4 regions of the Citrobacter sp. FDAARGOS_156 genome follow, and region 1 is predicted to be linked to each of the others. Evidence: predicted binding sites of a transcription regulator. Region 1 holds the regulator's gene; each other region holds the start of a gene.
The links. Region 1 encodes PurR, which represses purine synthesis genes. Its sites were predicted from a motif close to CANGCAAACGTTTGCNTG; they were not measured.

Region 1 (8,093 bases):
ATAGTAATGCCTGCACGGCTCAATAGCTCATTGGTGATTCGGTACCAGTCATCATCCGGTACGCTGACGTCTTCTATACATGATGAACTCATAGCTTCTCCATCACTGGTCGGTGATCAGAACCTTAAAACAGCGTAGACGCTTTTTTGGGCTTTGTGAGAAATCTCACGGAATTAATCCGCGAATCTATAATCCGACGTAGAACAGAGGAAGGGAGGAACCCTTGCCGAAAAGGCCATCCATGGAAGAACGGGAACCTGCTTGTTCCCGTTACTCTATAAATCTTATCGTTTTATTAACAACCGAAAATCAGTATAGGCCTGAATTTTTGGCTATTCAACCGAAAATTGTTAGCGGGCTAACTAAATGCCCGCAACAATGATTAATGTGACTCACCGTGTGCAACTTGCGCGCTCTCATCCGGCAAGGATGTGTTCTCAGCCTGTGACTGCATTTTGTAACCTAACGCGGCCAGCAACACTGTCGTCAGCATAACGCTGGTGGTCGTGAGCAGCGGCGTGCTGATTAACCACGAAACGACCAGGCTTGCCAGGAAGCATAACCCCAGTTGCAGCGTATTCTGCAACGCAGCGGCGCGCCCTGTTGCCTGAGGGAATGGGCGCAGCGCCTGAGCGACAACGATAGGGTAGATTGCCCCGTTCGCAATGGCCATCACGCAGAATGGGATCAGGATTTCAGCCAACGCAACGTGGTGAATAAAGCCTGTAGCCCAGGTGCCGATAACGCTAATGGCGTACAGGATAAGCAACCATGGCAGAAGCTGGCGACCCTGCCATTTTTGCAGTGCCGCGCGGCAGCCGTAACCCCCGATCAAAAATGCAATAGTTTGCGGGACATAGCTCAGACCAATCACAGCCGGGCTATAGCCCATTTCGCTAAGGATAAATGGTGAACCCGTCAGCCATGCGAAGAAACTTGCAGAACATGCTGCGTAAATCAGTACATTTCCACGGTATGCTTTGGAGCGCAGCAGCGTAGCGAACGTCAGTTTATCCTGGCTGTCGTCGCGCGCTTTTGCCGTTGGTTTTAAGCGCAGGGCCGGCAGCATCAGGATCAGGGTAATCGCAAAAAGGGTAGCAAAAATGGCCTGCCAGGAAAAATGTACCAGGATCCAACTGCCTAATAACGGTGCAAGTGCAGGGGATAATCCAACCAGCGGCATAATGGTGGCAAAAATGCGGTTTACTTTTTGTGAAGGATAATAATCGGTAACCAGCGCCTGCCAGATAACCGAAGCCGCACAGACACCAACGGCCTGAATAAAGCGTAGCACCAGTAAGCCGGTGGCGTTTTCTACCCACAACATGCCCAGGCTGCCCAGCGCGAAGATGGATAAGCCCAGCAGCAAAATAGGTTTGCGACCATAGTGGTCAGAGAGTGGCCCCCACAAAAGTTGTGCGACGGCAAATCCCGCTAAGAACAAGCTAAGGCTGGCACTCACGGCAGAGGCGGGCGTCTGTAAATCGGACTGAATAGCCGCAAAGGCGGGCAAATACATATCCGTTGCCAGAAAACCCAGCACGCTAAGACCTGCCAGCCAGACTAAAAACCCTTTTCCCGGTTGCATTATCGTTTCTCTTTTTAGCAATAGAACATTGCCGCTGAGTGTAGTGAGTGTAATTCTCGCTGTGAAACGCTAATATTTGCTTACTGATTTCAAATTTTTTGCAGGCAGAATATGTGGTCTGAATATTCACTTGAGGTGGTTGATGCGGTGGCGCGTAACGGTAGCTTTAGTTCTGCTGCTCAGGAGTTGCACCGCGTACCTTCGGCGGTAAGCTACACAGTGCGTCAACTGGAAGAGTGGCTGGCTGTGCCACTTTTTGAACGTCGTCATCGGGACGTGGAATTAACGCCTGCTGGCGCGTGGTTTTTAAAAGAAGGCCGATCTGTTATCAAAAAAATGCAGATCACCCGTCAGCAATGTCAGCAAATTGCCAACGGCTGGCGCGGGCAGTTGGCGATTGCAGTCGATAACATTGTCCGCCCGGATCGTACCCGCCAGATGATCGTGGATTTCTACCGCCATTTCGATGATGTGGAACTTCTGGTCTTTCAGGAGGTGTTTAACGGCGTCTGGGACGCGCTTTCAGATGGTCGGGTGGAGTTAGCTATCGGAGCAACGCAGGCCATTCCGGTAGGGGGGCGCTATACGTTCCGGGATATGGGAATGCTAAGCTGGAGTTGCGTGGTGGCCAGTCATCATCCGTTGGCGGCAATGCCGGGACCGCTCAGTGACGATACGTTGCGCAACTGGCCATCGCTGGTACGCGAAGACACGTCCCGTACGCTGCCAAAGCGTATTACCTGGCTACTGGACAACCAAAAACGCGTCGTGGTGCCTGACTGGGAATCATCGGCCACCTGCTTGTCAGCCGGACTCTGTGTCGGGATGGTACCGACGCATTTTGCTAAACCGTGGATCGATAGCGGAAAATGGGTGGCGTTACAGCTGGAAAATCCGTTCCCGGATGCCGCATGCTGTCTGACATGGCAACAGAACGATACGTCGCCGGCATTGAGCTGGCTGCTGGACTATTTAGGGGATAGCGAAACGCTGAACAAAGAGTGGCTGCGGGAGCCGGATGAGGCTCCCGCACAACAGTCTTAACGACGGTAATCGCGGAACGGGCCGTCGGCCACGGAGCGACGCTCTACCAGGCGTGGGTGTACCTCGATGGACTGCGATTCTTCACGTTTATTCACGATTCGGTCTAACAGCATGTTGAAGGCCGTTTCACCAAGTGAATCTTTTGGCTGATGGATGGTTGTCAGCGCAGGGGTGAAGTAACGGGCGTTGCGCACGTTGTCGTAACCGATAACTGAGATATCCTGCGGCACGCGCAGTCCCATCTCATCTGCGGCACACAGCGCACCCATCGCCATAATATCGCCACCACAGAATACGGCGGTTGGGCGATGTGACTGGGAGATGATTTGCTGCATAGCGCGGTAGCCGGATTCAGGCTCAAAATCACCCTGGACAATCCAGTTGTCAGGCACTTTAATCAGCGCTTCTTCCATCGCTTTCATGAAGCCAGCCAGGCGGCCTGCGCCGGTATTACGCTCCATAGGTCCTGGGATCACGCCGATCTCACGATGACCGCGTTCAATCAGATACCGGCCTGCCATGTAACCGCCTTCGAAAGCGTTATCAATGACGGTATCGGTAAAGTCGGCTTTTGCTTCGCCCCAGTCCATAACCACCATGGGAATATGGCGATACTCTTCGAGCATGGAAAGCAGTGATTCCGGATATTCTGAACACATTACCAGCAAGCCATCTACGCGCTTTTGCGCCATCATAGACAGATAAGCCTGCTGTTTTTCGAGACTGTTCCAGGCGTTGCCCAAAATCAGGGTGTAGCCTTTCTGGAAACAATTTTTCTCAACGGCCTCGATAATTTCGGCGAAATAGGCCGCTTCGCTGCTGGTTGCCAACAAACCGATCGATTTGGTGTGATTCACCTTCAGGCTACGTGCAACTGCGCTAGGGGAGTAGTGCAGCTCTTTGATCGCTGCCCAGACAGCGTTGCGCGTTTCTTCAGCGACAAAGCGCGTTTTGTTAATTACGTGTGATACGGTTGTAGTGGAAACGTTTGCTCGCTTCGCTACATCTTTAATAGTTGCCATTACATCTCACTCCAGACCATATCCTAAGCTCCTGAGAATACTCCAGGTAAACGTTTGCCTTCACACACCCTCAACGCAACGTCAGGGTTGCGGCACGCCGGGAAAACGACACGGAACGTCAGGAAGGGGTCAATGGCCGGTACGCTAATCAAGTAAGCGTGGAATTTTGTCTGATCTTAACGAAAAGGGGAAGAGTTAAAAGCAGTTATCAATATAAATCGTGAGAGATTTTTGCTTTCAAGTGTGTAAAAATGCGCAATATCACTTTTTGTGTGGGAATAAAAAGGAGAAAACTTGATGAGCACCGATCTGAAATTTTCGTTAGTAACGACCATAATTGTTCTGGGCCTGATTGTCGCGGGTGGCCTGACTGCAGCACTGCACTGATTTCCCCCGAGGGAGTTCGCTCTCCCTCATCCTTTCTGCTTGCCTTTTCCGTCCTATTTTTTGCAAATAAGCAAAAGTCTTTTGCAGTTTTGTTAACTTTATTAATTTTGCGATCAATGTCATGCTTTTGACTCTTATGATGTGTCGTGCCAAGGCTCGACGTTACGGAGTCGATAGATGAAACTAAATTATCCTTTACTGGCGCTGGCGATAGGTGCGTTTGGCATTGGAACGACCGAATTTTCTCCTATGGGGTTGCTACCCGTCATTGCCAAAGGCGTGGATGTATCCATTCCGGCCGCAGGGATGTTAATCAGCGCGTATGCGGTAGGCGTGATGGTTGGCGCCCCGCTGATGACATTACTGCTGTCCCATCGTGCGCGTCGCAATGCGCTTATCTTCCTGATGGCCATTTTTACGTTGGGTAATGTACTTTCGGCGATATCTCCGGATTACACGACGCTGATGCTGTCGCGCATTTTGACCAGTCTTAACCACGGGGCATTTTTCGGCCTTGGCTCTGTGGTTGCCGCAAGCGTGGTGCCCAAACACAAACAGGCCAGTGCCGTAGCAACTATGTTTATGGGGTTAACAATTGCCAATATTGGCGGTGTTCCCGCAGCAACCTGGCTTGGGGAAACCATCGGCTGGCGTATGTCCTTTATGGCGACGGCGGGACTGGGTGTTATCGCCATGGTCAGCCTGTTCTTCTCATTACCCAAAGGTGGGGCAGGAGAGCGCCCGGATGTCCGCAGCGAACTGGCGGTACTCATGCGTCCGCAGGTGTTGTCGGCTCTGCTGACGACCGTTCTGGGGGCCGGGGCGATGTTTACGCTTTATACCTACATCTCACCCGTGCTGCATAGCATTACTCATGCTACACCGGCGTTTGTCACCGCTATGCTGGTGCTGATTGGCGTTGGGTTCTCTATCGGTAACTATCTGGGGGGTAAACTGGCTGACCGTTCGGTTAACGGTACGCTGAAAGGCTTTTTACTGTTGCTGATGATTATTATGCTGGCGATACCTTTCCTTGCGCGTAATGAGCTGGGTGCGGCCGTGAGTATGGTGGTGTGGGGTGCAGCAACGTTTGCGGTGGTTCCGCCGCTGCAGATGCGTGTGATGCGCGTTGCCAGCGAGGCGCCTGGATTGTCATCGTCAGTTAATATTGGCGCGTTTAATCTGGGGAATGCCCTGGGAGCGGCGGCTGGTGGGGCGGTAATTTCCGGAGGGTTGGGCTACAGTTTCGTACCGGTAATGGGGGCGATTGTGGCGGGACTTGCGCTACTGCTGGTCTTTGTCTCGGCAAGGAAACAAGCGGAAGAAGTCTGCAACGCAACGAATTAAAAACAAAAACGCAGAAGGGAAACCCTTCTGCGTTGTCATCTTATGCTGCGAAGTTTTTCGCAACAAATTCCCAGTTCACCAGTGCCCAGAAGTGTTCCAGGTAGCCAGGACGGGCATTACGATAATCGATGTAGTAAGCATGTTCCCACACGTCAACGGTCATCAGCGGCGTCGCGTCAGTCGTCAGCGGTGTACCTGCGTTGGAGGTGGACACGATAGCCAGTTTGCCATCCGTTCCTTTGACCAGCCAGGTCCAGCCAGAACCGAAATTCTTGATAGCGGCATCGGTGAATTGTGCTTTGAAGTCTGCAAAGCTGCCAAAGGAGGCGGCAATCGCTTCGGCCAGTTTACCGGTCGGCTCGCCACCTGCGTTCGGGGCCAGGCAGTTCCAGTAGAACGTGTGGTTCCAGACCTGGGCTGCGTTATTGAATACACCACCTTCAGAGCTACGTACGATCTCTTCCAGTGATTTACCTTCAAACGCCGTGCCTTTAATCAGGTTATTCAGGTTAGTAACGTAAGTCTGGTGATGTTTGCCATAGTGGTATTCCAGCGTTTCGGCAGAAATGTGCGGTGCCAGAGCATCTTTGGCATACGGTAATGCAGGTAATTCGAACGACATTGCTTCTCTCCTTATTATTTATATTGAGTACACACAATAGCCTCATTGTGAGTAAGGATAGGGTAGCAAATTGAAAGGTTATGCAAAAGAAGAACTTACCCTACAGCATATTCTGTAGGGTAAGTTTTTAGCGAATTGTTTTCGGCGTCATTACACGGCGAGCGCCCACGTAGTGGCGTTGCCAGTAATCTTCGCTCAGAGAGGTTATTTGAATTTCCTGACCGCTGCGTGGAGACTGGATAAATTTACCATTGCCGACATAGACGCCAACGTGGTCGGCGGTACCGCGACCTTGCGTGCGGAAGAAGACCAGATCACCGTTTTTCAGTTCGCCACGTTCAATCGGCGCAGCGTCGCGCAGGTGATACATTTCATTGGCGGTACGCGGAATGCGGAACTTGACCAGATCTTTGTATGCGTAATAAACCAGCCCGCTGCAATCAAAACCGGTTCTGGGTGAGGTGCCCCCCCAACGGTAAGGTTTGCCGATTTGGTTCATCAGGGTAGACATGGCGGTTTTGGTTGCTTTCTGTACTTTCACTTTATGTACATCAGCAACGGCTGTTGGCGCAGTCGTCTTCACTTTTACGCAACGTGGCTTATGACCTTTGCGCGGGGTACATTTTTCAGTCCAGGTGACGGCGGGGGATTGTATTGCCGCTGTTTTACTACGACGGTTTGCTGTTTTCGTCGATTTTGCCGGAGTCGCTGTGCGTTTTTTGGAGGAGGAAGCCGTTTTCGTACTGGTTTTACTGGTGTTTTTTGTCGCCGTTTTCTTGTTGGTTTTTGTTGCTTTTTGGCTGGCTGTTGCGCTTTTCTTTTTATCTACCGTCTTGACGGTGTGGGAAGCGGTAGGTGTCGTCCTGGCCTGCTTGGAAGCATGAGCCATAGGCGTAAAAGGCAGTGTGGTAAAAAGTAAAGCACAGAGCGTGATCGAGATTCGGTTTATCCGCGCCACTGAGCAGTCCTCTGGTAAGGCAGGTCTATCGTGCCTGCGTGTGATTTTCAAAACTTGACGATTCTAATCTATAGAAAGAGGGAAAGTTAATAGCTTTTTTCGTTTAAAACTACGTTTCGTAACCGACCGCAAAAAAAAACAGCAATTCAGGGCGTAATTGGTGAACAGATAATCAAATCCACAGGCTTCATGCGGATAAATGAGATTGTGAATGCAACTTTTAACGACAGGCGATAAAATAATATCGCGTAATGAAAATGTTATTTTCCGTTACCTGCCTGACCCGCTACAATGTCAGACTACTGCCGTAAAAGAAGTTTAAGGAAGCAAGATAATGAGCACCACTATCGAAAAAATCCAGCGCCAGATCGCTGAAAACCCGATTCTCCTGTACATGAAAGGTTCCCCAAAACTGCCAAGCTGCGGTTTCTCTGCTCAGGCTGTGCAAGCGTTGTCCGCCTGTGGTGAACGTTTTGCTTATGTTGATATTCTGCAGAACCCGGATATTCGCGCCGAGCTGCCGAAATATGCCAACTGGCCGACTTTCCCACAGCTGTGGGTTGATGGTGAACTGGTAGGCGGCTGTGACATTTTAATTGAAATGTACCAGCGCGGGGAGTTGCAGCAGTTGATTAAAGAAACTGCTGCGAAATACAAAACCGAAGAGCCAGACGCTGAGTAATTTTAGCGGAAATAAAAAAGCGACCTGTGATGGTCGCTTTTTTTATCGGTCCGTTATGCTTCTTCGGGCATGGGAAGAGGCCAACCGCCGAGGCGTTTCCAGCGGTTAACGATTTCGCAAAACAGAACGGCTGTCCGTTCTGTGTCATACAGCGCCGAGTGCGCCTGAGTCCCATCAAACTCCATTCCTGCAGCCAGACAGGCTTTCGACAGTACTGTTTGCCCCAACGACAGGCCGCTTAATGCTGCCGTATCAAAGGTGACGAAGGGGTGAAACGGATTACGTTTCAGTGAAGCGCGTTCTGCTGCAGCCATCATAAAACTGTGATCAAATGTCGCATTGTGCGCCACCATGATAGCCCGATTACAGCCGCTATCTTTGATACCTTTACGCACCATTTTGAAGATGGCATGCAGCGCGTCGTACTCGCTGACCGCGCCACG
Region 2 (8,093 bases), 1.4 Mb from region 1:
AGGCGAAGTGCGTAGGCGTGACGGCCGGAGCCTCGGCGCCGGATATCCTGGTGCAAAACGTGATTGCTCGTCTGCAGGAACTTGGCGGTGGGGAAGCTATTCCGCTGGAAGGCCGCGAAGAGAACATCGTTTTCGAAGTGCCGAAAGAGCTGCGTGTGGATGTTCGTGAAGTAGAGTAAGTCTTTCCGGTTACGACTATGAGAAGATGCCAGACTCAACGTCTGGCATTTTTTTATGGAGAAACCATGCGCTTACCGATCATTCTTGATACCGATCCCGGCATTGATGATGCCGCCGCCATTGCCGCCGCGCTGTTTGCCCCTGAGCTGGATCTGCAACTGATGACCACGGTAGCAGGCAATGTGTCGGTGGAAAAAACCACCCGTAATGCGTTGCAACTGCTGCACTTCTGGAATGCGGATGTTCCACTGGCGCAGGGAGCATCGATGCCGCTGGTGCGGCCGCTGCGTGATGCCGCTTCCGTGCACGGCGAGTCCGGTATGGAAGGGTATGATTTTGTCGAGCACGATCGCCAGGCGATGGCAAAACCCGCCTTCCAGGCGATTCGCGATGCGCTGATGCATGCCTCACAGCCCGTGACGCTGGTGGCAATTGGCCCGCTGACCAACATTGCGCTGCTGCTGACTCATTATCCTGAATGCGTATTTAACATTAAGCGCCTGGTGATTATGGGCGGTTCTGCCGGGCGCGGGAACTTCACACCCAACGCCGAGTTTAATATTGCTATCGATCCCGAGGCTGCCGCGAAAGTCTTCCATAGCGGGCTGGAGATTGTAATGTGCGGGCTGGACGTGACCAACCAGGCGATGCTTGCGCCGGAGTATCTGGCGACGTTACCTCAGCTTAACCAGACGGGAAAAATGCTGCATGCGCTGTTCAGTCACTACCGTAGCGGTAGCATGAATACGGGGCTGCGAATGCACGATCTCTGTGCGATTGCCTGGCTGGTGCGCCCGGATCTCTTTACGCTCAAGCGCTGTTTTGTCGCCGTTGAAACGCAGGGGAAATATACCTCTGGCACAACGGTAGTAGATATCGAAGGGCGGCTGGGGCAACCCGCTAATGCCCAGGTGGCACTGGGGCTGAATGTCGAGGGGTTCCAGCAGTGGGTGGCGCACGTTCTGGCACTGGCCCCCTGATTTCCGCGTTATATAACGATATGACGCTGCTTATTCCGTGGCGTCATACCTTTTACTGATATCTTTCCCTGTTTATCATTAAATTCTAATTATCGACGTTTTCGGCTGGCGGCGCAGCGATACGCTGGTTAATCTGAAAACGATTCACGTAAAATTAACAAAAGAGAATAGCTATGCATGATGTACAAATCCGCGTTGCCATCGCGGGAGCCGGTGGACGCATGGGGCGTCAGTTGATTCAGGCCACTCTTGGCATGGATGGCGTACAGCTTGGCGCGGCGCTGGAGCGCGAAGGCTCTTCCTTACTGGGAAGCGATGCCGGAGAGTTAGCCGGAGCCGGGAAAACGGGCGTTACGGTACAAAGTAGCCTTGAAGCGGTGAAAGATGATTTCGATGTTTTCATCGATTTTACCCGCCCGGAAGGCACGCTGGCGCATCTGGCGTTTTGCCGCCAGCATGGGAAAGGGATGGTAATTGGCACCACCGGCTTTGATGAGGCGGGAAAACAGGCTATTCGCGATGCCGCGCAGGATATTGGCATCGTCTTCGCCGCTAACTTTAGCGTCGGCGTCAACGTCATGCTGAAGCTGCTGGAGAAAGCGGCGAAAGTGATGGGTGATTACACCGATATAGAGATTATTGAAGCGCATCACCGCCACAAAGTGGATGCGCCGTCAGGCACTGCGCTGGCGATGGGCGAGGCGATTGCCGGGGCGCTGGATAAAGATCTGAAAGACTGCGCAGTCTATTCCCGTGAGGGTTACACCGGCGAGCGCGTACCGGGCACGATTGGTTTTGCCACGGTGCGAGCGGGGGATATCGTCGGGGAACATACCGCGATGTTCGCCGATATTGGCGAGCGTATTGAGATCACGCATAAAGCGTCCAGCCGTATGACATTCGCCAACGGTGCCGTAAGATCGGCGGTTTGGCTGAAATCTAAATCAAATGGTCTTTTTGATATGCGAGATGTGCTTGATTTACGCAATTTGTAAGGTTTTTTACCCTTCGTGATGTGGTTATTGTAGTCGTAATTATTTGATTACATGGGGCAATATTTTATTGCCCTTTATTTTATCTATTTCAAGTTTATTTTGAATTTAATATCTTATTTTTATAAGTTTTATTGTCTTTTTGTGTTGGTTAAATGTAAATTTTGACCATTTGGTCTACTTTTTGTCTCTTGTTTCTGAGATTTAATACTCTTCCTGCTCCGCAAGCGTTTTCCACTCTAAGTTAGTTGATCTTTTTGATGCCTGGAGGCGGGTTAATTCGTCAATGGCGCAAAATAATAATAAAAAATGTCCTTTTGGGTAGACTTTTACGTGGGCTATCTCTAGAATGCCGCCGTTTGCCAGAAATCCATAGGTAAGCAAATTTGCATTGATTCATGAGGTGTTAATGAATTAATATGCAAATAAAGTGAGTGAATATTCTTTGGAGGGTGTTTTGATTAAGTCAGCGCTATTGGTTCTGGAAGACGGAACCCAGTTTCACGGTCGGGCCATAGGGGCAACAGGTTCGGCGGTTGGGGAAGTCGTTTTCAATACTTCAATGACCGGTTATCAAGAAATCCTCACTGATCCTTCCTATTCCCGCCAAATCGTCACTCTTACTTATCCTCATATCGGTAATGTCGGCACCAATGAAGCCGATGCAGAATCTTCACAGGTACATGCGCAAGGCCTGGTCATCCGCGACCTGCCGCTGATTGCCAGCAACTTCCGCGATACCGAAGACCTCTCTTCTTACCTGAAGCGCCATAACATTGTGGCGATTGCTGATATCGATACCCGTAAGCTGACGCGTTTGCTGCGTGAAAAGGGTGCACAGAACGGCTGCATCATCGCGGGTGATAACCCGGATGCGGCGCTGGCATTGGAAAAAGCAAAAGCTTTCCCTGGCCTGAACGGTATGGACCTGGCGAAAGAAGTCACCACTGCGGAGCCGTATAGCTGGACGCAAGGTAGCTGGACGCTGGCCGGTGACCTGCCGGAAGCCAAATCTACCGATGAACTGCCGTTCCACGTTGTGGCGTACGATTTCGGTGCTAAACGTAACATTCTGCGTATGTTAGCGGACCGCGGCTGCCGCCTGACGGTTGTACCGGCGAAAACCTCAGCAGAAGACGTTCTGAAGATGAATCCGGACGGTATCTTCCTGTCCAACGGCCCTGGCGACCCGGCGCCGTGCGACTACGCGATTACCGCGATTCAGAAATTCCTCGAAACCGATATTCCGGTATTTGGTATCTGCCTCGGCCATCAGCTGCTGGCGCTGGCGAGCGGTGCGAAGACCATTAAGATGAAGTTCGGCCACCATGGCGGCAACCATCCGGTAAAAGATATTGATAACAACACCGTGATGATCACCGCGCAGAACCACGGTTTTGCTGTAGATGAAGCCTCCATGCCTGCCAACCTGCGCGTGACCCACAAGTCACTGTTCGACGGCACCTTGCAGGGGATTCATCGTACCGACAAACCGGCGTTCAGCTTCCAGGGGCACCCTGAAGCGAGTCCGGGTCCGCACGACGCTGCACCGCTGTTCGACCACTTTATCGAGTTAATTGAGCAATACCGTCAGTCCGCGAAATAATCAGGAGTAAAAGAGCCATGCCAAAACGTACAGACATAAAAAGTATCCTGATTCTGGGCGCGGGTCCGATTGTTATCGGTCAGGCGTGTGAGTTTGACTATTCCGGCGCCCAGGCGTGTAAAGCGCTGCGTGAAGAGGGCTACCGCGTCATTCTGGTGAACTCTAACCCTGCGACCATCATGACCGACCCGGAAATGGCCGATGCCACCTACATCGAGCCGATTCACTGGGAAGTAGTACGCAAAATTATTGAGAAAGAACGCCCGGACGCGGTGCTGCCAACCATGGGCGGCCAGACCGCGCTGAACTGCGCACTGGAACTGGAACGCCAGGGCGTACTGGCTGAGTTCGGCGTGACCATGATTGGCGCGACGGCGGATGCTATTGATAAAGCGGAAGACCGTCGTCGCTTCGACATCGCGATGAAGAAGATTGGTCTCGACACCGCGCGTTCAGGCATCGCTCACACCATGGAAGAAGCGCTGGCGGTTGCCGCTGACGTTGGCTTCCCGTGCATTATCCGTCCTAGCTTCACCATGGGCGGCACCGGTGGCGGTATCGCCTACAACCGCGAAGAGTTCGAAGAAATCTGCGAACGCGGTCTGGACCTTTCCCCAACCAACGAGCTGCTGATTGATGAATCGCTGATTGGCTGGAAAGAGTACGAGATGGAAGTGGTGCGTGATAAAAACGACAACTGCATCATCGTCTGCTCCATCGAAAACTTTGATGCGATGGGCATCCATACCGGTGACTCCATCACCGTAGCACCTGCCCAGACGCTGACTGATAAAGAATATCAAATCATGCGTAACGCCTCGATGGCGGTACTGCGTGAAATCGGCGTGGAAACCGGCGGTTCTAACGTCCAGTTTGCGGTAAACCCGAAAAACGGTCGCCTGATTGTCATCGAGATGAACCCGCGCGTATCCCGCTCCTCGGCGCTGGCCTCTAAAGCCACCGGTTTCCCGATTGCGAAAGTTGCCGCCAAACTGGCTGTTGGATATACCCTCGACGAACTGATGAACGACATCACCGGCGGCCGTACTCCGGCTTCGTTTGAGCCGTCCATCGACTACGTTGTGACCAAGATTCCACGCTTCAACTTCGAGAAATTCGCCGGTGCTAACGACCGTCTGACCACGCAGATGAAATCTGTCGGCGAAGTGATGGCGATTGGCCGTACCCAGCAGGAATCGCTGCAGAAAGCGCTGCGCGGTCTGGAAGTCGGCGCGACCGGCTTCGACCCGAAAGTCAGCCTGGACGACCCTGAAGCGCTGACCAAAATTCGCCGCGAGCTGAAAGACGCGGGCGCTGAGCGTATCTGGTATATCGCCGATGCCTTCCGTGCTGGCCTGTCCGTCGACGGCGTGTTCAACCTGACCAACATCGACCGCTGGTTCCTGGTACAAATTGAAGAGCTGGTGCGCCTGGAAGAAAAAGTAGCCGACCTTGGCATCAACGGCCTCGACGCTGACTTCCTGCGCGTACTGAAGCGTAAAGGTTTCGCTGATGCGCGTCTGGCGAAACTGGCCGGCGTTCGCGAAGCGGAAATCCGCAAGCTGCGCGACCAGTACAACCTGCACCCGGTCTATAAGCGCGTGGATACCTGCGCGGCAGAATTTGCCACCGACACTGCTTACATGTACTCCACTTATGAAGATGAGTGTGAAGCAAATCCGTCCGTCGACCGTGATAAAATCATGGTGTTGGGCGGCGGTCCAAACCGTATCGGCCAGGGGATCGAATTTGACTACTGCTGCGTACACGCCTCGCTGGCGCTGCGCGAAGACGGTTATGAAACCATCATGGTCAACTGTAACCCGGAAACCGTCTCTACCGACTACGACACCTCCGACCGTCTGTACTTTGAGCCGGTAACGCTGGAAGACGTGCTGGAAATCGTGCGCATCGAGAAGCCGAAAGGCGTTATCGTGCAGTACGGCGGTCAGACTCCGCTGAAGCTGGCGCGCGCGCTGGAAGCCGCAGGCGTGCCGGTAATCGGTACCAGCCCGGATGCCATCGACCGTGCGGAAGACCGTGAGCGCTTCCAGCACGCGGTTGACCGTCTGAAGCTGAAGCAACCGGCGAACGCCACCGTAACGGCCATTGAACAGGCTGTTGAGAAGGCAAAAGAGATTGGTTACCCGCTGGTGGTGCGTCCATCCTACGTTCTCGGCGGCCGCGCGATGGAAATCGTCTATGACGAAGCCGACCTGCGTCGCTACTTCCAGACTGCGGTCAGCGTTTCTAACGATGCGCCGGTACTGCTGGACCGTTTCCTTGATGATGCAGTTGAAGTGGATGTCGATGCTATCTGCGACGGCGAAATGGTGCTGATTGGCGGCATTATGGAGCACATCGAACAGGCGGGCGTACACTCCGGTGACTCCGCATGTTCTCTGCCTGCGTACACGCTGAGCCAGGAAATTCAGGATGTAATGCGCCAGCAGGTGCAGAAACTGGCCTTCGAACTGCAGGTTCGCGGTCTGATGAACGTCCAGTTTGCGGTGAAGAATAACGAAGTTTACCTGATTGAAGTGAACCCGCGTGCGGCACGTACCGTTCCATTCGTCTCCAAAGCAACGGGTGTTGCGCTTGCAAAAGTCGCGGCACGCGTAATGGTCGGAAAAACGCTGGCACAGCAGGGCGTCACCAAGGAAGTTATCCCGCCGTACTACTCGGTAAAAGAAGTGGTGCTGCCGTTCAACAAGTTCCCGGGCGTTGACCCGCTGTTAGGGCCGGAAATGCGCTCTACCGGGGAAGTGATGGGCGTGGGGCGTACCTTCGCAGAAGCGTTCGCTAAGGCACAGCTGGGCAGCAGCTCCACCATGAAAAAACAGGGTCGTGCACTGCTCTCCGTTCGCGAAGGCGATAAAGAGCGCGTGGTTGACCTGGCGGCGAAGCTGCTGAAGTTTGGTTTTGAGCTGGATGCGACGCACGGCACGGCGATTGTGCTGGGCGAAGCGGGTATCAATCCACGTCTGGTGAACAAGGTGCATGAAGGGCGTCCGCACATTCAGGACCGTATCAAGAATGGCGAGTACACTTACATCATCAACACCACCGAAGGGCGTCAGGCGATTGAAGACTCCAAGCTGATTCGCCGCAGCGCACTGCAGTACAAAGTGCATTATGACACTACCCTGAACGGCGGTTTCGCGACGGCGATGGCGCTGAATGCCGATGCCACTGAGAAGGTGACCTCTGTGCAGGAAATGCACGCACAGATCAAAAAGTCATAAAAAATAGGTTCGGTGATAATTGTGTTAACCTGACCTGCAATATAATCTTGAAAGGGTTTCTGTAAAGAAACCCTTTTTTAAATTCGCGTAAGGTCATTCCTGGCCAAATGCACTTTCATAACCACATTTTCAATGTAATAAGCACGATATAGCTCACACTAATCAACATTCAAGTCGCATACTATCCTTTATATCCACAATTTTAATATGGCTTAGTTTTTATTAATTTGGACAGGCCGTAGCCAGATTTTTAATTTGTGAAATGGTGTGCTTATGTGTGAAAAATATGTTGAAAGACCGCTTTATTTGTTAATTGCTGACTGGATGATGGCTGAGGATCGTTGGATCACCGCAAAGGAAATTTCCCGCCATTTTGATATTGAGCACTGCAAAGCAATTAATACTCTCTCTTATATTCTGTCGGAAGTGGGAGAAATTGTTTGTGAAGTTAAGATGATCCCTAATCAGATTGCAGGCCGGGGCTGCCAGTGCCAGCGTCTGGTAAAAGTCATCAGTATTGATTCTCACCTCTACAACCGATTGAGCCACAATTTGCAGGAAAAAAAGGTGAGTGTGGCGAAAACGCCGCGGCTGTCTGCCGTTCCCCCAACAGAGCTCAACCGTGAGCAGAAATGGCAGATGATGCTCTCCAAGAGTATGCGTCGCTAATTGTCAGTTTGCCTGATGGCGGTATAAACGGTGATTGACGCGTAGGCCGGATAAGCGTCAGCGCATCCGGCATAGATTACTGGGCCGATTTCGGTTTCACATCTGTCGTGCCTTGCAGGCGCGGCCGGTTTTTTTCGACCTGCGTTAATGGCTGTGTTTCGCGTAAACCTGCCCGGCAGCGGACCGCAAGATCCTGATACTCTTTGGTGTTCAGCCGTTTCCAGTGCTGCTCCTGATCCGTGACTTCGCGCAGTACGCGAGCAGGTGAACCGACCAGCAGTTGCCTTGCCTCCCCCTGAAAGCCGGCTTTGACAAAGCTCATGGCGGCGACAATGCTCTCTTCGCCAATCACCGCACCGTCCATAATCACGCTGTTCATGCCGATCAGCGCGTCCCTGCCCACCACGCAACCGTGCAGGAT
Region 3 (8,093 bases), 2.3 Mb from region 1:
GACACATCCGGTGAACTTGTTGATGCCCTGACCCTGATGGAGCAGGCCTGCGAGGAAGCCATTATTCCGTACCTGCAGGCCAGCGGCGCTATCGGCAAAGCCTGATTCATTTTCTGTAACGCCTTCTATGCCTCTGCGATGACGCACTGGCAGGGCTTTCTACACCCTGAAACTGGAGAATTAACATGTTAGTTTCGATGAAAGAATTACTGCAACCTACCCGTCAGCACGGTTTTGCCATCGGCGCATTCAACGTGGCAGACAGCTGCTTTGTACGTGCAGTTGTGGAAGAAGCGGAAGCGACCAACACCCCGGCGATTATCTCCATTCACCCCAGCGAACATGATTTTGTCGGCGATGCGTTTTTTAGCTACGTCCGTGATATCACGATGCGTAGCCCAGTGCCGTTTACTCTGCATCTGGACCACGGCGCTTCGGTTGAGCATGTTCTGCGGGCGATTCAGTGTGGGTTTACCTCGGTGATGATTGATGGCTCGCTGCTGCCGTATGAAGAGAACGTGGCGCTGACCCGCGAAGTGGTCAAGCTGGCGCATGCGGTAGGTGTTTCTGTGGAAGGGGAGTTGGGTACGATTGGTCAGACCGGGACGTCAGTGGAAGGCGGCGTGTCGAAGGTTACTTATACCGATCCTGCTCAGGCAGAGGATTTTATCGCCCGAACCGGTGCAGACACGCTGGCGGTGGCGATTGGAACCGCGCACGGGATCTACCCGAAAGGGATGCAGCCAGAGCTGCAAATGAACATCCTGCGCGACATCGCCGGGCGTGTGGATATTCCGCTGGTGCTGCACGGTGGTTCCGCGAACCCGGATGCGGAAATTGCCGAATCCGTGACGCTGGGTGTTGGCAAAATCAACATTTCCAGCGATATGAAATACGCCTACTTCCAGAAAGTCCGCGAAATCCTGGCGAAAGAAACCTGGTGGGACCCGAACGTAATCTACCCAGAAGCCATTAGCGCCGCGCGGGACGTGATCCGCCACAAAATGAAACTGTTCGGCTCAACCGGCAAAGCATCACTTTACTAACGGCATGCAGGCGGGGCGACCCGCCTCTTTCGCAACAAGGAAAAGTGGAATGAAGCGTTCACATATTAATTATGCCGTTGATAAGGCGCATGCAATTGCCGAGACTTTTAGGGTTTGTCTGCCTGACTTTGCGTATTTTACGGCTGACGTCTGGCGACAACAGGATCAATCTCTGTGGCGTGAAGTGTGCGATCTCCAGCTGGGCTGGGATATTACCGACTTTGGGCGTGGAGATTTTGCGCAAACGGGACTGACGTTACTGACGTTGCGCAATGGTCTGCCAGGCTCAGCTAATTACCCCAAACCGTACGCCGAAAAGATGCTGCAAATTCAGCAGGATCAGCAAACGCCATGGCATTTTCATCGCCATAAAATGGAAGATATCGTGAATCGCGGCGGGGGTGACTTATGTATGCAGCTGGCATGGGCCACGCCTGATGACGGGTATGACGCACGGCGTATTGTTGAAGTTAGCGTCGATGGTCAGCGGCGTACCGTTGACGCTGGCGAGACGCTGGTATTGAAACCGGGACAGGGGGTGTGCCTGCCGCCGCGCTTGTATCATCGCTTTTGGGCGGAGAAGGCGTTCGTGCTGGGCTGGGAAATCTCGATGGTCAATGACGACCTGCATGACAACCACTTTCTGGAACCAGGCGGTCGCTTCCCGGCGATTGAAGAGGATGAGCCGGTGAAGTGGCTGTTGTGCAGTGAATATATTCGTTTATGAGCGTGAGTAGGCCCGGTAAACGAAGCGCCACCGGGCAATAAATTATTGCGCAGGTGGTGGTGCTGTGACTTCACTCCCTGAAACCACGCCCGCCTGCATGGTCTGCGTGACCTGCTGTGTCTCCGCGTTCACCGCATGCAGTTGGCCGCTGACCGTTGGCTTGAGCGGCGCATCGGCCTGAATATTGCCGCTGGCGGTAAGCTGAATATTACCATCGCCGGAAAGCGGCAATGCGGGCCAGCCCCACTGCTGCAGGATCGTCATTGGCACGCCGCGTCCGTTCAGGCTGATCTGAGCCTGGCGCTGAGGTAACTGCGAAATGCTGGCGGTGGCCTCCAGCAGCCCTTTTTCCGTATAGGCGCTCAGTTCGCTGATATTGATGGTGCTGTTGTTCGCCGTCAGCGCCAGCGAAGGACGACGTACATCCGTACGGTTAAAGGTAGCAGCAGCGGCGTTGAGGGTGGTGCTCCCGCTCCATATCCCCCACTGATTGTTCTGTACCAGCCCGAGGTTAGCGCCGTAACCGTCAAGCGCGGTGAGCTGCCACGGGAAACTCGGGTCGATATCAATTACCAGATTGCGGCTGGCGCTGAATTTCTTCAGCGTCAGGCTGTTTAGCCATGTTGGCAGAGGTTTCATCCACTGCTGCTTCCAGTTTTCCGGCAGCGTATATTCCAGACCGGCAATAGCGGCATCATCGAGGACCAGCGCTTTGTTGCTGCGTAGCCAGTTTCCGGATGTTCTGACCATACCGCCTTCCCAGCGGGTGGTGAACTGGCGCAGCGCAATGCCCTGTGGTGAGAACTCGGCGTTCAGAATCGGATCGAAGAAGTGCAGAGAGCCGTAGATAAACTCGCTGGCGTTCATCGACAATTTTCCTTCCTGAGTTTGCCAGTCGTCCTTGCTGAAGGTCATGTTGCGCAAGCTCAGATCGAGATCCGTCACCGCCCAATCGGGGCCTTGCAGACGGGCATCCGTTACTTCCAGACGACCAATTTGCAGGGAAGGAATGGTGCTTAACGGGGCAAAAAAGTCGGCCAGCGATTTGTCGCTTTGCAGCCGGATATCGTTCAGGCGCAGATTCTCCACTACCCAGCTCCCGTCGGCATTGCGTTGCGCTACGCCGGTTAATGCTCCACGCGCCACGTCTGCGCCAATATTGCTAAGCGTCACCCGGTCATGGTCAATGCTGCCTTCAATCAAGACGTTGGTGGTCGGGACATCGTTGAGCGTCAACGAACTGGCGCTGAGCTGAATTTGCGCTTTGCTGCCGAGAATTTTACCTGCCTCAGGGCTCCAGGGAATGATGCCACCGTTAACGCGCTGTGCGCTCAGGGTCCATTCGCTACCGGGGCTGTTAAGCGCCATATCCTGCAACTGCAGGCGATCGGCCTGGAATGGCAATGGCGCGGTTTGCTGGGACAGATTTAGCGTGCCGTTTTGCAACAAAATGGTGTCTACGTGCAGCGGGTCTGTGATTTGTCGGCTACTGAGTCCAATATCGACCGTTTTGGCGACCAGCGTGGCGGGCTGACCATCCCGGCCAAAGGTGACGTTTTCCAGCAGAATATGGGAAGGGGAAGAAAACCGGTGATCGATGGCATTAAAGGCCAGATGGTAGCTGCTGTTCTGTGAAACCCAGGCGCTGACGTGCTCTGCGCCCCAACGGGTTTGCAGTAGAAAATAAAGGCCGAGGATCGCCACTGCAAGGGCGATCAGCACGTAAAGAAGCAGCTTTCCAATAAATTTCATGGTCTTCCATCCCGCGAAGTGCACATAGTCAAGTTATGCACGATTTAGGCGCAATGCTCAAGGCGGGAATGGTGAAAGAGCGTTACAGCGGCGTTGATTCAGAACCAACGCCGCATTTTGCTTATTGCTTCTCAGGCGGGAAAATCAGGTTCAGAACAATAGCGGTAATACCGCCAGCAGCAATGCCGGAAGAGAGCAGGTTTTTCACCCAGTCCGGGGCGAACTGCAGGATCAGCGGTTGCTGGGAGACGCCGAGACCAACAGCCAGCGACAGCGCGATAATCAGAATTGCGCGACGGTTCAGCGGCTCGCGGGACACGATACGCACGCCGGATGCGGCGATAGTACCGAACATTACCAGCGTTGCCCCGCCGAGTACTGGCTCAGGAATATGTTGTACAAAACCGCTGACCGCCGGGAACAGGCCCAGCGCGATTAACATCAGCGCCACCACAAAACCGACGTAGCGGCTGGCAACGCCCGTTAACTGAATAACCCCGTTGTTCTGACCAAAACAGGAGTTCGGGAAGGTGTTGAACACAGCGGAAACAAACGAGTTCAGACCGTTCGCCAGCACGCCGCCTTTCAGGCGTTTCATATACAGCGGACCAGAAACCGGCTGCTCGGAGACATCGGAGGTGGCCGTAATATCGCCGATGGTTTCCAGCGAGGTGATCATAAAGACCAGCATCAGCGGCAGCAGTAAGCTCCAGTCAATGCCCAGGCCATAATAGAGCGGCGTCGGCACCATCAGCAGATCCTGACTAACCGGCGCGGTATTTTGCGGCAGCATATCCATAAACCAGGCCAGCAGATAACCCGCCGCCATTGCAATCACCAGTGACGCAACGCGCAGGTACGGGTTGCGCTGGCGGTTAAGCAGGATGATTAGTGCCAGCACCACGCCTGCCAACAGTAAATTCTTCGGTGCACCAAAGGTGTTGTCGCTCATTGCGGCATAGCCACCACCAATCGATGTCAGACCCACCTGAATCAGCGACAGGCCGATAATCATCACCACCACGCCTGAGACCAATGGGGTAATGATCCGCCGCGCCAGATGCAGTACGCGTGAGATAACCATCTCGGTGCAGCTTGCCAGCATCAGCGTACCGAACAGCGCCGCCATCATGGTTGGGACATCTGCGCCACCGGTTTTTAGCGCCGTACCGCCCATAATCAGTGGCGCAACAAAGTTAAAGCTGGTGCCCTGAATGGATAGCAGCCCTGAGCCTACCGGCCCCCAGGCTTTGATCTGAATGATAGAAGCTACGCCGGAGGCGAACAGCGACATACTGATAATGTGTTGAGTATCCTGAGCCGGTAAACCAAGCGCCTGGCAAATTAACAGAGCGGGAGTAATTACCGCGACGAACATGGCCAGCAGATGCTGACAAGCGGCAAACAAGGTCTGGGCTAACGGGGGGCGATCTTCAAGACGGTAAATCAGTTCACTGTTGTGAGCCTGCGCAACCGGTTGCGCATTTGTTGACTCTACGGCGTTAACGGACATCAGAGGCAATCCCATGGTGGAAAAGCGGTGATTTTATCTGACCAAGGCAGAAAAGCAAACGTTTGCTAGCAGGTATTCTTAATATTTAAAACGGATAAACAAACATTTTTATATAACTTTTCATCATTTTCTGCTTAAAATCCACCCCGAAAACTCAATAAGAGCTAAAAATCGGTCTGGAATGCATCGTGCGTGATTGTGCTAAACGCACTAATGGAGCTGTAAATGTTTTATCTCGATACGTTATCAACACTGGTTGCGGCAACCCTGGTGTTGCTGCTGGGACGTAAGCTCGTCCAGTCTGTTTCCTTCCTGAAAAAATACACGATCCCTGAACCCGTTGCGGGCGGCCTGCTGGTGGCGATTGCGCTGCTGGTGCTGAAAAAAAGCATGGGCTGGGAAGTGAACTTCGACATGACCCTGCGTGATCCGTTGATGCTGGCCTTCTTCGCCACCATCGGCCTGAACGCCAATATCGCCAGCCTGCGCGCTGGTGGCCGTGTGGTGGGTATCTTTCTGATTGTGGTTGTTGGCCTGCTGCTTATGCAAAACGCCATCGGTATTGGTATGGCGACCCTGCTGGGCCTGGACCCGCTGATGGGTCTGATCGCTGGCTCGATCACCCTCTCTGGTGGACACGGAACCGGGGCCGCGTGGAGCAAGCTGTTTATTGAACGTTATGGCTTCACCAATGCGACTGAAGTGGCGATGGCTTGCGCAACGTTTGGCCTGGTGCTGGGCGGCTTGATTGGTGGTCCTGTTGCGCGCTATCTGGTCAAACACTCCACCACGCCAGATGGCATGCCGGACGATCAGGCTGTGCCGACCGCATTTGAAAAGCCGGACGTTGGGCGCATGATCACCTCACTGGTGCTGATTGAAACCATCGCGCTGATCGCTATCTGTCTGACGGTGGGTAAAATCGTTGCGCAAATGCTGGTTGGAACGGTGCTGGAACTGCCGACCTTCGTTTGCGTGCTGTTTGTTGGGGTGATCCTCAGCAATGGTCTGGCGCTACTGGGCTTTTACCGGGTGTTCGAACGTGCGGTTTCTGTGCTGGGTAACGTTAGTCTGTCACTGTTCCTGGCGATGGCGCTGATGAGCCTGAAGCTATGGGAACTGGCTTCTCTGGCCTTGCCGATGCTGGCAATCCTGGTTGTGCAGACCATTTTCATGGCGCTGTATGCGATATTCGTTACCTGGCGCATGATGGGTAAGAACTACGATGCCGCTGTGCTGGCTGCCGGACACTGCGGTTTTGGCCTCGGCGCGACGCCGACGGCGATTGCCAACATGCAGGCAATTACCGAACGTTTTGGACCATCCCATATGGCGTTTCTGGTGGTGCCGATGGTGGGCGCGTTCTTTATCGATATCGTCAACGCGCTGGTGATTAAGCTGTATCTGCTGTTGCCGATTTTCGCGCAATAACGGCTGTGCGGCGGGGTAACATCCGCCGCCGCTATGAATCGACTATGCGTTGGAGTAGCGTTCGGTTTCCGGCATCCAGCGCTCTATTAGCGCCACGGCCTGTTGCGGATAGCGTTCGTGAATATGGCGAGCAATGCGCTGAACTTCCGGGATAATCGCCTGATCACGCAGTAAATCTGCGACCTTGAATTCTGCCGTTCCGGTCTGCCGAGTACCTAACAGCTCGCCGGGGCCGCGGATCTCTAAATCTTTTTGCGCAATAACGAATCCGTCGTTGCTGTCGCGCAGAACCTGCAGGCGTTTTTGCGCAGTTTTTGACAGCGGTGATTTGTAGAGCAGGACGCAGTGGGAGGCCACCGCGCCACGACCTACGCGGCCACGTAGCTGATGCAGCTGGGCCAGGCCCAGGCGCTCCGGGTTTTCAATAATCATCAGGCTGGCGTTTGGCACGTCCACGCCCACTTCAATCACCGTGGTGGCAACCAACAGATGCAGTTCACCCTGCTTAAAGGCCGCCATTACTGACTGCTTCTCGGCGGGCTTCATACGGCCGTGTACCAGGCCAATATTGAGTTCTGGCAGCGCAATTTTAAGCTCTTCCCACGTCGCTTCTGCTGCCTGAACTTCTAACAGATCAGACTCTTCAATCAGCGTACAGACCCAGTATGCCTGACGCCCCTCGTGGGTACAGGCGTTGCGCACGCGATCAATGATGTCGCTGCGGCGGGTATCCGGAATCGCCACCGTGGTGACCGGGGTGCGTCCCGGTGGGAGTTCATCAATTACTGAGGTGTCGAGATCGGCATAGGCGGTCATCGCCAGGGTGCGCGGAATCGGCGTGGCGGTCATGATGAGCTGGTGCGGGTGGAAACCCTGCTGCTGACCTTTTTCCCACAGCGCCAGACGTTGATGCACCCCGAAGCGGTGCTGTTCGTCGATGATAACCAGTGCCAGACCGTTGAACTGAACCTGTTCCTGGAAAATTGCATGAGTACCGACAATCATCTGCACCTGACCGCTGGCGATAGCTTCCTGCTGCGCCTGGCGCGCTTTGCCTTTCTGTTTACCTGCCAGCCAGCCTACTTCAACGCCCAGCGGCGCGAACCAGTTACGGAAGTTATTCGCATGCTGTTCAGCCAGCAGTTCGGTGGGAGCCATTAGCGCTACCTGCTTACCATGTGCGATAGCGCGCAGGGCGGCTAACGCCGCAACCAGCGTTTTACCGGAGCCGACATCGCCCTGCACCAGGCGCATCATCGGCACATCCAGCGCCATGTCGCGTTCTATCTCCGCGGTGACGCGGGCTTGCGCGCCAGTAGGTTTGAACGGCAATGCTGCCAACAGCTTATCTTTTAGCGCGTTGTTAGCACTTAACGGCTGGGCGTGAAAACGCTGTGCCCCGGCGCGTAGTGCCAGCATGCTGAGATTATGCGCCAGCAGTTCTTCGAGAATCAGACGTCGCTGCGCCGGATGTTGTCCTGTTTCCAGATCGCTGAGTTGCAGCGACGGTGGGGGGCGGTGCAACGTGCGCAGTGCTTCGGGCAGGCTCATCATGCCCTGTAACAGCTCTGGTGGCAGCAGTTCGGCAATGGCGCAGGTATCGAGCAAATCCAGTGCCTGATCG
Region 4 (8,093 bases), 1.1 Mb from region 1:
CGGTATTCAGGTACTGCAACGTTCGGGCTTTGATCCCCAGGCCATGCCGACGTTCCTCGAAAAACTGCTCGATCAGGCCCGTTACTCTTCGCGTCCGCCGGAAATTTTGCTGACTCACCCCCTGCCTGAAAGCCGCCTGTCGGATGCCCGTAACCGCGCCAACCAGATGCGTCCGGTGGTCGTCCAGTCGTCAGAAGATTTTTATCTGGCTAAGGCACGAACCTTGGGCATGTACAATTCAGGCCGCAACCAGTTAACCAGCGATCTACTGGATAACTGGTCGAAAGGCAACGTACGTGAACAACGTGCAGCCCAGTATGGCCGGGCATTGCAGGCGATGGAAGCCAGCAAATATGACGAAGCACGTAAAGCGCTACAGCCGCTGCTCGCGGCGGATGCTAACAATGCCTGGTATCTCGACCTGGCAACGGATATTGATCTCGGCCAGAAGAAAACCAGTGATGCCATTAACCGCCTGAAAAACGCCCGCGACCTGCGCACTAACCCGGTCCTTCAGCTCAACCTGGCGAATGCGTATTTACAGGGTGGACAAGCCAAAGAGGCGGCGACCATCCTGAATCGCTATACGTTTAACCATAAGGACGACCCTAACGGCTGGGATTTGTTAGCGCAAACGGAAGCCAACCTGAATAACCGCGATCAGGAGCTGGCGGCGCGCGCAGAAGGGTATGCCCTCGCCGGACGTCTGGATCAGGCGATTTCAATGCTCAGCAGCGCAAGCTCTCAGGTGAAACTGGGCAGCCAGCAGCAGGCCAGATACGATGCCCGTATCGACCAGCTACGCCAGCTGCAAGAGCGCTTTAAACCGTACACCAAGATGTAACAGGAAAGAAAAATGTCAGACGCGATTAAAATCTACCATAACCCACGCTGCTCCAAGAGCCGTGAAACGCTGGAATTACTGAAGTCCAACGGCGTGGACCCGGAAGTGGTGCTGTATCTGGAAACCCCGGCTGACGCCGCGACTCTGCGTGAACTTCTGCAGATGCTGGGTATGTCCAGCGCGCGTGAGCTGATGCGCCAGAAAGAAGATCTCTATAAGTCGCTTAACCTAGCGGACAAAAACCTGAGTGAAGATGCGCTGATTCAGGCAATGGTAGAAAACCCGAAACTGATGGAGCGTCCAATTGTGGTTGCCAAAGGCCAGGCGCGAATTGGACGTCCGCCGGAGCAGGTACTGGAAATCGTCGGTTAATCTTAAGACTGCCGCAGTTTTCCGGCTGCGGCGCTTACAGCTTCAGAATTTCTTTTACGAAGGGGATCGTCAGCTTTCGCTGGGCGGTGATCGATGCGTGATCAAGCTGATCCAGCGTCATAAACAGCGTACGCATTTCCCGATCCAGACGCTTAAGCAGGAAGCGTCCCACATCTTCCGGCAGTTCAAACCCACGTAGCCTGGCGCGTAATTGCAACGCCTGCAGTTTATCCTCATCAGAAAGCGGCTGTAGCTTGTAGATTTGTCCCCAGTCCAGACGCGAGGCGAGATCCGGCAATCCCAGATTTAGCTGTCTTGGCGGGCGATCGCCGGTGATCAGCAGGCGTGTTTTCCCCGACTCCAGGATACGGTTGTAGAGATCAAAGATCGCCATTTCCCACAGCGAATCACCGGCCACACATTCGATGTTGTCGATGCAGACCAGCGATAAATGCTCCATCCCGTCGAGCACCTCGGGGACGAACCAGGTGCGTTTGTCGAGCGGCACATAGCCTACCGCATCGCCGCGCGCGGACAGTTCCGCACAGGCTGCATGCAGCAAATGGCTACGGCCAGCGCCTTCACGCGACCAAAGATAAATATACCCGCTATGTTCCTGACGCAGCACGTTTTGCAGTGCAGCCAGTAAAGAGGAGTTATCCCCCGGCCAGAAACTTGCGAAAGTTTCGTCGTCAGGAAGATAAAGTGGCAAAGAGAGCTGTGCCGGTGTGTTCAGAGATACCTCAACCCAGGATTTCATAAAATCGCGTTGAGTTTAACACAGAAATGCGTCGCGATAGAACCGGGCAGCATCGCCGCCCGGTCAAAGGTTTACTGTTGCTCAGTGTCGGCATCTTTGGCGTCGAGCACCACTTCTTCCGGACGCAGCAGGCTGATAACTTTGAAAATCAGGCTCAGACAGACACCCACAATGGTCGCCAGCGCCATGCCTTTCAGCTCAGCAGCACCGATGTGAACTTTCGCGCCGCTGACGCCGATGATCAAAATGACCGAGGTCAGGATCAGGTTCTGTGCTTTGTTGTAGTCAACTTTTGACTCGATCAGTACGCGAATACCGGAAGCGCCAATCACGCCGTACAGCAGCAGAGATACACCGCCCATGACCGGCAGTGGAATAATTTGGATCGCCGCAGCCAGTTTACCCACGCAGGAGAGCAGAATGGCGAAAATCGCCGCGCCGCCAATAACCCAGGTACTGTAAACGCGGGTAATCGCCATGACGCCGATGTTTTCGCCGTAGGTGGTGTTAGGCGTCGAACCGAAGAAGCCGGAGATCACCGTCGACAGGCCGTTAGCAAACATAGAACGATGCAGGCCAGGATCGCGAATCAAATCTTTTTTCACGATATTCGCCGTTACCACCAGGTGGCCGACGTGTTCAGCAATCACCACCAGCGCCGCAGGCAGAATGGTCAGAATAGCGACCCATTCAAAGCGCGGCGTGTAAAACGTTGGCAGCGCAAACCAGTGGGCCTGCGCTATCGGCGTAGTGTCCACGACGCCCATCACGAAGGAGAGCGCGTACCCGGCCAGCACCCCAATCAAAATCGGGATAATCGCCATAAAGCCACGGAACAGTACGGAACCAAATACCGTCACCGCCAGCGTCACCATTGAGATGATGATGGTTGTTGAGTCTGGCGCTTGTCCTTCAGCAGGCAGTAATCCCGCCATACCCGCAGCGACACCCGCCAGCTCCAGACCGATGACGGCAACGATTGCGCCCATCGCCGCAGGCGGGAACATCACATCCAGCCAGCCAGTACCGGCTTTCTTAACGATGAACGAAACCAGGCAGAACAGGATGCCACACATAATGAAACCGCCCAGCGCCACTTCATACCCTAGCGGGAGCAGCAGCAGAACCGGGGAAATGAACGCAAAGCTTGAACCGAGGTAAGCCGGAATTTTTCCTTTGCAAATAAAGAGATACAGTAACGTACCAATGCCGTTAAACAGCAGAACGGTAGCTGGGTTGATATGAAACAGGACTGGCACCAGTACCGTTGCGCCAAACATGGCGAACAGGTGCTGCAAACTAAGCGGGATTGTCTGTAAAAGCGGCGGTCTTTCACTCACCCCGATAGCACGGCGCGTCATAGTGTTTTCCTCTGAGTGTTGTTTGTTATTAGCGATTGGGTTGTTTTATTCAAAAAAAAGCCGACTCTTAAAGTCGGCTTCTTTTCACTTATTCGTTTACTTGGTACCAAAAATCTTATCGCCGGCATCGCCGAGCCCCGGAATAATGTATCCGTGCTCGTTCAGTCCCTGATCGATGGAGGCAGTGTACAGCTCAACATCCGGGTGCGCTTTTTCCAGCGCCGCGATACCTTCCGGCGCTGCAACCAGCACCAGGACTTTAATGCTGCTGCAGCCTGCTTTTTTCAGCAGGTCGATGGTCGCGATAACGGAACCACCGGTTGCCAGCATCGGGTCAACGATCAGCGCCATACGCTCATCGATGTTAGAAACCAGCTTCTGGAAGTACGGAACCGGCTCCAGCGTCTCTTCGTTACGGTACATCCCCACCACGCTGATACGCGCGCTCGGAACGTTTTCCAGTACGCCTTCCATCATGCCCAGACCCGCACGCAGGATTGGCACAACGGTGATTTTTTTACCTTTGATTTGGTCAACTTCAACCGGACCGTTCCAGCCTTCGATGGTCACCTTTTCGGTTTCCAGACCAGCGGTTGCTTCATAAGTCAGCAGGCTGCCAACTTCCGAGGCGAGTTCACGAAAGCGTTTAGTGCTGATATCGTTTTCACGCATCAGTCCCAGCTTGTGTTTGACGAGTGGGTGTTTGACTTCCACGATCTTCATACTCTTCTCCTTTCCTCAGACGAGTGGCAACCACAAAAAAAATCGCCGGATTATACCGCTTTTCGTCTCTGGCGCAACACTGCATACGCTTGATATGGATCAACCAAAATCGTTTGCGTCCGGATGATGAGTATAAAACAAGCCCCGCTTTGAGTGCGGAGCTTATTATCAACATCATGAATTTTATAGATTTTCAGCATTGTTCTGGATGACGTTTCTATACCAGGAAAAAGATTTCTTCGGCGAGCGTGCTAATGTCCCACTCCCGTCATTATTTTTATCAACATAGATAAAGCCGTAGCGTTTTTTCATCTCCCCCGTCCCGGCTGAGACTAAATCAATACAGCCCCACGGGGTATAGCCCATCAGATCCACGCCATCTTCCACCACCGCTTTTTTCATTTCGCGGATATGTGCGGCCATATAGTCAATACGATAGGAATCATCCACCGAGCCGTCAGCCTGCTGCACGTCAATCGCGCCAAAGCCATTTTCTACAATAAACAGCGGCAACTGATAATGATCCCAGAACCAGTTCAGCGAATAGCGCAGGCCAACCGGATCAATCTGCCAGCCCCAGTCCGATTTCTGCACATACGGGTTGGAAACCAGGCTTTTCGACTCGTCGTAATCCAGCTGTGGGTTGTCCGCCGTTGCCTGGGTCGCGAAAGACATATAATAGCTAAAGCCGATGTAATCAACGCAGCCCTCGGTCAGCGCCTGAAGGTCTTCCTGGGTGATATCCAGTTCAAAGCCACGACGGGTAAAGTAATTGAGAAGATGCTGCGGGTATTTGCCGCGCACATGGACGTCAGTAAACCAGTAACGCCGGTGCATAGCGTTCATCGCCATCATCATGTCGTTCGGCGCACAGGTCAGCGGATAAATTGGGCACATCGCAATCATGCAGCCAATTTGCAGCGCCGGGTTAATTTCACGAGCGACCTTTACCGCCAGCGCGCTGGCCACCAGCTCGTAGTGCGCCGCCTGGTACATGACCGGCTCGCGGTCTTCGCCAGGCAGATATTTCAGGCCAGAGTTAGTAAAGGGCGCGAAGTCTTCGTGATAATTTGCCTGATTGTTAATCTCATTAAACGTCATCCAGTACTTCACTTTGTGCTGGAAACGAGTGAAAACCACCCGGGCAAAACGGACAAAGAAATCGATAAGCTTACGGTTGCGCCAGCCGCCATATTCCGTCACCAGATGGTAGGGCATCTCGAAGTGCGACAACGTAATCACCGGTTCAGTGCCATATTTCAGGCATTCGTCAAACAGGTCATCATAGAACTGCAGGCCAGCTTCATTAGGTTGCGCTTCATCACCTAAAGGGAAAATCCGCGTCCAGGCAATAGAAGTACGAAAGCATTTAAACCCCATTTCGGCAAACAGCTTGATGTCGTCTTTATAGCGATGATAAAAATCGATGGCATCGTGGTTAGGGTAGTTTTTACCGGCAATCACACCGTCAGTAATTTCACGCGCCACGCCGTGCGCCCCCGCCGTCATGACATCAGCAACGCTAATGCCTTTACCGCCCTCCTGCCAGCCACCTTCCAGTTGATGAGCGGCGACAGCGCCACCCCACATGAAATCTGCTTTAAATCCTGACATCCCCTTCCCCTATCGTGATGAGTCTGCGCAAAACGCTCTATACCCGTCATACTTCAAGCTGCATGTGCGTTGGCTTTTCTCGCTCACTCCAGTCACGTACTTATGTACGCTCCTGGAGATTCGCTGCGTCGCCGCCTTCCTGCAACTCGAATTATTTAGGGTATAAATGAGCTCCGCAACAGAAAACAGAAACCGGTTTCAGTACGATACTGTGCATTCGGCTGGCAGGTTTCAAGCACAAGACTGTACCCGGTTTCATTTTCGTGGCACAGTTCAAACAAATAGATAAATGATTGTAAAATGCTGAAAAAACCAGCAGATAAAACTTGATGCAGAGCAGGCTCGCAAACGTTTGCTTTCCCTGTTAGAATTGCGCCGAATTTAACTTTTACTGCAAGTAAACATGTGGGGAAGCAGGCAGTGACCGATAAAACCTCTCTTAGCTACAAAGATGCCGGTGTTGATATTGATGCAGGTAATGCTCTGGTTGATCGAATCAAAGGCGTAGTAAAGAAAACGCGTCGTCCGGAAGTTATGGGTGGTCTGGGTGGCTTCGGTGCGCTGTGCGCATTGCCGCAAAAATATCGTGAACCGGTACTGGTTTCCGGCACTGATGGTGTTGGTACAAAACTGCGTCTGGCGATGGATCTGAAACGCCACGACACTATCGGCATTGACCTCGTCGCAATGTGCGTCAACGACCTCGTGGTTCAGGGCGCTGAGCCGCTGTTTTTCCTCGATTACTATGCGACCGGCAAACTGGATGTGGACACCGCAGCCAGCGTCATTAACGGGATTGCCGAAGGTTGTCTGCAGTCTGGCTGCGCGCTGGTTGGCGGAGAAACGGCAGAAATGCCGGGGATGTACCACGGCGAAGATTACGACGTGGCAGGCTTCTGCGTTGGCGTCGTCGAAAAGTCAGAAATTATCGACGGTTCTAAAGTGGCTGACGGCGACGTACTGATTGCACTCGGCTCCAGTGGTCCGCACTCCAACGGTTACTCTCTGGTGCGTAAAATCGTTGAAGTCAGCGGCTGTGACCCGGAAACCACCGAGCTTGAAGGCAAGTCGCTGGCCGATCACCTGCTGGCTCCGACCCGCATTTACGTAAAATCCATTCTGGAACTGATCGAGAAGGTTGATGTGCACGCCATTGCCCACCTGACCGGCGGCGGCTTCTGGGAAAATATTCCACGCGTTCTGCCAGACAACACGCAGGCCGTGATCGACGAGTCTTCATGGCAGTGGCCAGCCGTCTTCAACTGGCTGCAAACCGCGGGTAACGTCAGCCAGCATGAGATGTATCGCACCTTTAACTGCGGCGTAGGTATGGTTATCGCCCTGCCAGCTCCTGAAGTGGACAAAGCCCTGGCTTTGCTCAATGAGAAAGGTGAAAACGCATGGAAAATCGGTATCATCAAAGCTTCTGATTCCGAACAGCGTGTGGTCATTGAATGAAAAACATTGTGGTGCTCATTTCCGGTAACGGAAGCAATTTGCAGGCGATAATCGACGCCTGTGAACAGAAAAAAATCAATGGCACCATACGTGCAGTATTCAGTAACAAGGCCGATGCGTTCGGCCTTGAACGCGCACGCGAAGCGAATATTCCGGCGTACTCGCTGGAAGCCGCCCAGTTTGCCAGTCGCGAAGCCTTCGACCGCCAACTGATACAAGAGATTGACGCCTGGGCACCCGATGTCGTGGTGCTGGCCGGTTATATGCGTATCCTCAGCCCGGCGTTTGTCGCTCACTATGCTGAACGATTGCTGAATATCCACCCGTCTTTATTGCCAAAGTATCCTGGCCTGCATACGCACCGCCAGGTACTGGAAAACGGCGATGAAGAGCATGGTACCTCCGTCCACTTCGTCACTGATGAACTGGACGGCGGGCCCGTTATTCTTCAGGCCAAAGTTCCGGTATTTGAAGGCGATAGCGAAGATGACGTCACGGCGCGGGTTCAGGCCCAGGAACATACCATTTACCCATTGGTGGTAAGCTGGTTTATTGATGGTCGCCTGAAGATGCGTGATAACGCTGCATGGCTGGATGGCGTTCGTCTGCCGCCACAAGGCTACGCCGCCGACGAATAATAAAATCCAACCTGTAAGCCGAATATCACCATCCGGCTTACAGGCATAAATACCTTTTCCGGTTAACATCTCCGGTATTCATCTACACTCCCCCTTTCTCTTTGCTATCAGACGGTTTATTGTCATATTTTTCTGGCACAGTTGGACATCTGAGAGCAATGCTCGCCATAATTAACCGGTAGTGTCCCGTGAATGAAACGGAGTAAAAGTGGTAATGGGTCAGGAAAAGCTATACATCGAGAAAGAACTCAGCTGGTTAGCGTTCAACGAACGCGTACTCCAGGAAGCTGCTGATAAGTCAAACCCGTTGATCGAACGGATGC

Region 2: carA (glutamine-hydrolyzing carbamoyl-phosphate synthase small subunit) is a predicted target of PurR. The motif match lies at 2,501-2,518, and genes of this name have one in related genera.
Region 3: gltS (sodium/glutamate symporter) is a predicted target of PurR. The motif match lies at 5,090-5,107, and genes of this name have one in related genera.
Region 4: purM (phosphoribosylformylglycinamidine cyclo-ligase) is a predicted target of PurR. The motif match lies at 6,016-6,033, and genes of this name have one in related genera.

Annotation. Positions count from the first base shown of each region.
Region 1 covers NZ_CP014030.2:2,479,510-2,487,602, forward strand. The annotation lists gene cfa (cyclopropane fatty acyl phospholipid synthase) at 1-92, opposite strand, end outside; gene punC (purine nucleoside transporter PunC) at 383-1,588, opposite strand; gene punR (DNA-binding transcriptional activator PunR) at 1,700-2,632, shown strand; gene purR (HTH-type transcriptional repressor PurR) at 2,629-3,654, opposite strand; gene cydH (cytochrome bd-I accessory subunit CydH) at 3,952-4,041, shown strand; gene AL515_RS12075 (MFS transporter) at 4,219-5,388, shown strand; gene sodB (superoxide dismutase [Fe]) at 5,429-6,010, opposite strand; gene AL515_RS12085 (C40 family peptidase) at 6,138-6,968, opposite strand; gene grxD (monothiol glutaredoxin 4) at 7,303-7,650, shown strand; gene rnt (ribonuclease T) at 7,704-8,093, opposite strand, start outside.
Region 2 covers NZ_CP014030.2:1,057,794-1,065,886, forward strand. The annotation lists gene ispH (4-hydroxy-3-methylbut-2-enyl diphosphate reductase) at 1-179, shown strand, start outside; gene rihC (ribonucleoside hydrolase RihC) at 246-1,160, shown strand; gene dapB (4-hydroxy-tetrahydrodipicolinate reductase) at 1,334-2,155, shown strand; gene carA (glutamine-hydrolyzing carbamoyl-phosphate synthase small subunit) at 2,610-3,758, shown strand; gene carB (carbamoyl-phosphate synthase large subunit) at 3,776-7,003, shown strand; gene caiF (carnitine metabolism transcriptional regulator CaiF) at 7,277-7,672, shown strand; gene caiE (carnitine operon protein CaiE) at 7,749-8,093, opposite strand, start outside.
Region 3 covers NZ_CP014030.2:191,091-199,183, reverse strand. The annotation lists gene AL515_RS00990 (class II fructose-bisphosphate aldolase) at 1-105, shown strand, start outside; gene AL515_RS00985 (ketose-bisphosphate aldolase) at 186-1,046, shown strand; gene AL515_RS00980 (D-lyxose/D-mannose family sugar isomerase) at 1,096-1,773, shown strand; gene AL515_RS00975 (AsmA family protein) at 1,816-3,525, opposite strand; gene xanP (xanthine/proton symporter XanP) at 3,647-5,038, opposite strand; gene gltS (sodium/glutamate symporter) at 5,264-6,469, shown strand; gene recG (ATP-dependent DNA helicase RecG) at 6,512-8,093, opposite strand, start outside.
Region 4 covers NZ_CP014030.2:3,595,745-3,603,837, forward strand. The annotation lists gene bepA (beta-barrel assembly-enhancing protease) at 1-844, shown strand, start outside; gene arsC (arsenate reductase (glutaredoxin)) at 857-1,216, shown strand; gene AL515_RS17760 (DnaA inactivator Hda) at 1,251-1,952, opposite strand; gene uraA (uracil permease) at 2,048-3,337, opposite strand; gene upp (uracil phosphoribosyltransferase) at 3,434-4,060, opposite strand; gene AL515_RS17775 (6-phospho-beta-glucosidase) at 4,244-5,674, opposite strand; gene purM (phosphoribosylformylglycinamidine cyclo-ligase) at 6,095-7,132, shown strand; gene purN (phosphoribosylglycinamide formyltransferase) at 7,129-7,770, shown strand; gene ppk1 (polyphosphate kinase 1) at 7,985-8,093, shown strand, end outside.